DNA from 2 places in the Streptomyces sp. NPDC036822 genome. Region 1 is predicted to be linked to the other one. Evidence: riboswitches for the same ligand, from Rfam matches in the RefSeq annotation. Region 1 holds a riboswitch; the other holds the start of a gene.

Region 1 (2,372 bases):
AGGAGGTACCGCAGGGGCGACGACGGGTCGGCGGAGAACGGGGCCATGGTGCCCAGGGTCACCCGGAATCGGCCGACACGCCGCCGTCGCGGACGAGTTGCAGCACGTCTCGTACAGAACCGTGACAATCGCGCACCGCCTTCGGGCTGTTCCCGTCGTCGCCGCCGTGCTACGGCTGCCGTGCAGCGGAGGGGGCGAAGAGCCTCGCCCGGACAGCACACCTCACAGGGACCGGACGCCGGCACGTTCCGGACGCCCGCTCCGGGAGAGCCCTCAGAGACCCAGTTGACGTTCGGCCGCCTCGACCGTCTGCGCGAGCAGGACGGCGATCGTCATCGGGCCCACACCGCCCGGGACCGGGGTGATGAGGGAGGCCCGCTCGGCGGCGGACGTGAAGTCGACGTCGCCGACGTTGCCCGGGTTGTAGCCGGCGTCGATGACGACGGCGCCGGGCTTGATGTCCTCGCCCTTGATGAAGTTCGGCTTGCCGACCGCGGCGACCAGGATGTCCGCCTCGCGGATCACCGAGGAGAGTTCGGTCGTACGGGAGTGGCAGTACGTCACGGTGGCGTCGCGGCCGAGCAGGAGCAGTCCGGCGGGCTTGCCGAGGATGGCGGAGCGGCCCACGACGACGGCACGCTTGCCGCTCAGCCCGACCTCGTACGCGTCGAGCAGGCGCATGATGCCGCCGGGCGTGCAGGAGACGAAGCCGGGCAGCCCGAAGCCCATCGCGGCGAACGACGCCATCGTGACGCCGTCGACATCCTTGGCGGGGTCGATCGCCTCGAAGGCGGCACGCTCGTCGATGTGGGGGCCGACGGGGTGCTGCAGGAGGATGCCGTGCACGTCGGGGTCAGCGGAGAGGGTGGTGATGGCGGCGACCAGCTCCGCCGTCGTGGTGGAGGCGGGCAGCTCCACTTGGCGGGAGCGTATTCCGGCCTTCGCGCACCGGTTCTGCTTCATCCGTACGTAGGTGACGGAGGCCGGGTCCTCGCCGACGAGCACGGTCGCGAGGCAGGGCGTGACGCCGGTGCGGCGGGTGATCTCGGCGGCTCGCGCCGCGGTCTCCTCGACCGTGCGGCGGGCGAGCGCGGTGCCGTCCATGAGTGCGGCGGTGCTGTCGGGGGCTGCGCTGATGCGGGACACGGGGCCACTCCTGGGCGTCGTCGGTGACAGGGTGATCGCCCAGGCGCACGGCAGCGTCGGCTCCGCGCGGGTGCGCGGTGTCGCACGGGGCCGCTCCCCGGTGGTGATCCACCTCAAGCGCCAGTCACGGCCCGGGCCCACTTTACGCGAGGGCCCCGCAGGGCCCCTTCGGGCCACCCCTCACCGAGGGCGGAAGGAAGAAGGCCGGTCCTAGGAGTCGTCGGCGAAGCGGCCGGCAGTCAACTCCGCGCCCAATTCGGAATGTGAGACGAAACAACACGGACATTGACTGGGAACCGACGTGCTGCCAGGATCCTACATGTGAGCCAGTCCGAGGATTTCGTAGCGCGCCTGCACGTCGATCTGCGACGCCAGGCCAGCGCCATCTGTGCCGCCGGTCGCTAGACCCCGCGGTCGGCTTCGCCTCCTCACTTCTTCCGGCCTTTCCGGCCGTTTGACCGCCTGCGGGACCATCCGTCACGCCGTGCGCCACTCCAAGCTTCGACCCGGTGTCAGCCGCGTGCCGAAGCCGCGTTGACGTCGTCTCGAGCCACGGGGGATCGCCCTGCCGGGCTCCTTCGACGCACACGGCGACGTGCACGGCGACATCCACGGCGCCGTCACTGAAACGATTACCGCCGGGAAATACCGACGGCCATTCCGAGGGAATTCGCCGCCTTTCCCTGTCCCTTTCCCCTGCTCATCACCAGCACCCGACGGGCTGTTTTGCGCTGCCCGTTTTCCCCGATCCCGAACAGGACCTTCCATGGCCCCGACCGCATCGACGCGACGACAATTCCTCACCCTGCTCGGCCTGTCCGCCGCCGCTGTCGGCTGCGGTACGGCCCTCGGCGGCGGTTCCTCCACCACGGGGCAGACCAAGACCCTGCGCTACCAGGGGTGGGCGGGCACGGTCACGTTGCCGGAGCTCGCCGCGGACCTCGGCTATCTGGAGGACGTGAAGCTGGAGTGGGTCGGCAACACCATCAGCGGGCCGCAGGACATCCAGTCCGCGGCCACGGGGCAGACCGACTTCGGCGGGGCGTTCAACGGCGCGGTGGTCAAACTCGCGGCGAACAACACCCCCGTCAAGGCCGTCATCAGCTACTACGGCGCCGACAAGTACGCGTACAACGGCTACTACGTCCTCGCCGACAGCCCCATCCGCTCGGCGCGTGACCTGGTGGGCAAGAAGGTCGGGATGAACACCCTCGGAGCCCACGCCG
Region 2 (2,372 bases), on a different contig from region 1:
GCGGGGGAGCGATCCGGATCGTCGACCCGTGGGTGTCCTTCACCAGCACACCCCGGTCCATCAGCTTCTCGGAGATCTCCCGGCCCGTGCCCAGGGACGGGGTGACGTCCACCCCCGCCCACAGCCCGCGCCCGCGCACCGCGTCCACCGACCCGCCGCCCACCAGCAGACCCAGCTCGGCGTGGAGGTGCTCGCCCAGCTCGGCCGCGCGCTGCTGGTACTCACCGGTCCGCAGCATCGCGATCACCTCCAGGGCCACCGCGCAGGCCAGCGGATTGCCGCCGAACGTCGAGCCGTGCTCACCCGGCCGGAACACCCCGAGCACCGAGCGGTCCGCCACCACCGCCGAGACCGGCACGACGCCGCCGCCGAGCGCCTTGCCCAGGAGGTACACGTCCGGCACCACGCCCTCGTGCTCGCAGGCGAAGGTCTTCCCGGTCCTGCCGAGCCCGGACTGGATCTCGTCCGCCATGAACAGGACGTTCCGCGCCCGGGTCAACTCCCGCACCCCGCGCAGATACCCCGCCGGGGGCACCAGCACCCCCGCCTCGCCCTGGATCGGCTCCAGGAGCACGGCGACGGTGTTCTCGGTGACCGCGCTCTCCAGCGCCGTGAGGTCGCCGTACGGGACGATCTCGAATCCCGGGGTGTAGGGGCCGTAGTGGTCCCGCGCCTCGTGATCCGTCGAGAAGCTCACGATTGTTGTCGTCCGGCCGTGGAAGTTGTTCGCCGCGACCACGATCTTCGCGTGCCCGTCCGGCACGCCCTTGACCTCGTACCCCCACTTCCGCGCGGTCTTCACGGCCGTCTCGACCGCCTCCGCGCCCGTGTTCATCGGCAGGACCATCTCCTTGCCGCACAGCTCGGCCAGCCGCGTACAGAACTCCGCGAACCGGTCGTGGTGGAACGCCCGGGACGTGAGCGTCACCCGCTCCAGCTGGGCCCGCGCGGCGTCGATCAGCCGCCGGTTGCCGTGCCCGAAGTTCAGCGCCGAGTACCCGGCGAGCATGTCGAGATAGCGGCGTCCCTCCACGTCGGTCATCCAGGCCCCGTCCGCCGAGGCGACGACGATGGGCAGGGGGTGGTAGTTGTGCGCGCTGCGCGCCTCCGCGGCAGCGATCGCGTCTTGCGTCCTCGACACGGGGTCTCCGTTCGTCCTGCGGCCCGGGGGTGGGTGTGGCCCCCTTTCTTATCGTCGCTCGGATGCCGGACGAGGAAACCTCGGCGACGGCGCGCCCGCTACGCTGACGACACGCGCGGCGACTGGCGTACGGGGAAGCGACCCCGGGGGAGCCGCGCGCGGCAGACACACGAGATGCCGCCCGCCTGGGCATCTTCGGGAACCGAACCTCCCGTGTGGTGCCGCCCAGCAGGACTGAGCCGTACCCCGGGACCACCGAACGCCCGGAGGAACGCCATGACCGACCACTCCCCGCACCCCGCTCTCGCCGCCGCCGACCCCGAACTCGCCGCGCTCGTCGGCGCCGAGGAGCGGCTCCAGGCCGAGACCCTGCGGCTCATCCCCAGTGAGAACTACGTCTCCCGGGCCGTGCTCGAAGCGTCGGGCACCGTCCTGCAGAACAAGTACAGCGAGGGCTATCCCGGCCGCCGCTACTACGAGGGCCAGCAGAACATCGACCAGGTCGAGACCCTCGCCGTCGAGCGCGCCAAGGCCGTCTTCGGCGTCGAGCACGCCAACGTGCAGCCCTACTCCGGCTCCCCGGCCAACCTCGCCGTCTACCTCGCCTTCGCCGAACCCGGCGACACCGTCATGGGCATGGCCCTGCCGATGGGCGGCCACCTCACCCACGGCTGGGGCGTCTCCGCGACCGGCAAGTGGTTCCGCGGCGTGCAGTACGGCGTACGCCAGGACACCGGACTCATCGACTTCGACGAGGTCCGCGAGCTCGCCCTCAAGGAGCACCCCAAGGTGATCTTCTGCGGCGGCACGGCGCTGCCCCGCACCATCGACTTCGCCGCCTTCGGCGAGATCGCCCGCGAGGCCGGCGCCGTCCTCGTCGCCGACGTCGCCCACATCGCCGGCCTGATCGCGGGCGGCGCGCACCCGTCCCCGGTGCCGCACGTCGACGTGATCTCCACGACCACCCACAAGACGCTGCGCGGCCCGCGCGGCGCCATGCTGATGTCCCGCGAGGAGCACGCCAGGGCCCTCGACAAGGCCGTCTTCCCCGGCCTCCAGGGCGGCCCGCACAACCAGACCACCGCCGCCATCGCCGTCGCGCTGCGCGAGGCCGCGCAGCCCTCCTTCCGCGACTACGCCCACGCGGTCGTCGCCAACGCCCGCGCCCTCGCCGAGGCGCTGCTCGCCCGGGGCTTCGACCTGGTCTCCGGCGGCACCGACAACCACCTGA

The links. A riboswitch is a leader RNA that binds a small molecule or an ion and turns the genes downstream of it on or off. The one in region 1 is predicted to bind ZMP and ZTP.
Region 2: linked by a shared signal. The riboswitch ahead of ACZ68P_RS25075 (serine hydroxymethyltransferase) and the one ahead of ACZ68P_RS22155 (bifunctional 5,10-methylenetetrahydrofolate dehydrogenase/5,10-methenyltetrahydrofolate cyclohydrolase) in region 1 are both predicted to bind ZMP and ZTP.

The regions. Positions count from the first base shown of each region.
Region 1 is NZ_JBVJPY010000009.1:264,164-266,535, forward strand. It holds gene ACZ68P_RS22150 (hypothetical protein) at 1-47, opposite strand, end outside; gene ACZ68P_RS22155 (bifunctional 5,10-methylenetetrahydrofolate dehydrogenase/5,10-methenyltetrahydrofolate cyclohydrolase) at 274-1,104, opposite strand; ZMP/ZTP riboswitch at 1,177-1,284, opposite strand; gene ACZ68P_RS22160 (putative leader peptide) at 1,468-1,551, shown strand; gene ACZ68P_RS22165 (ABC transporter substrate-binding protein) at 1,913-2,372, shown strand, end outside.
Region 2 is NZ_JBVJPY010000012.1:46,383-48,754, forward strand. It holds gene rocD (ornithine--oxo-acid transaminase) at 1-1,141, opposite strand, end outside; ZMP/ZTP riboswitch at 1,250-1,339, shown strand; gene ACZ68P_RS25075 (serine hydroxymethyltransferase) at 1,418-2,372, shown strand, end outside.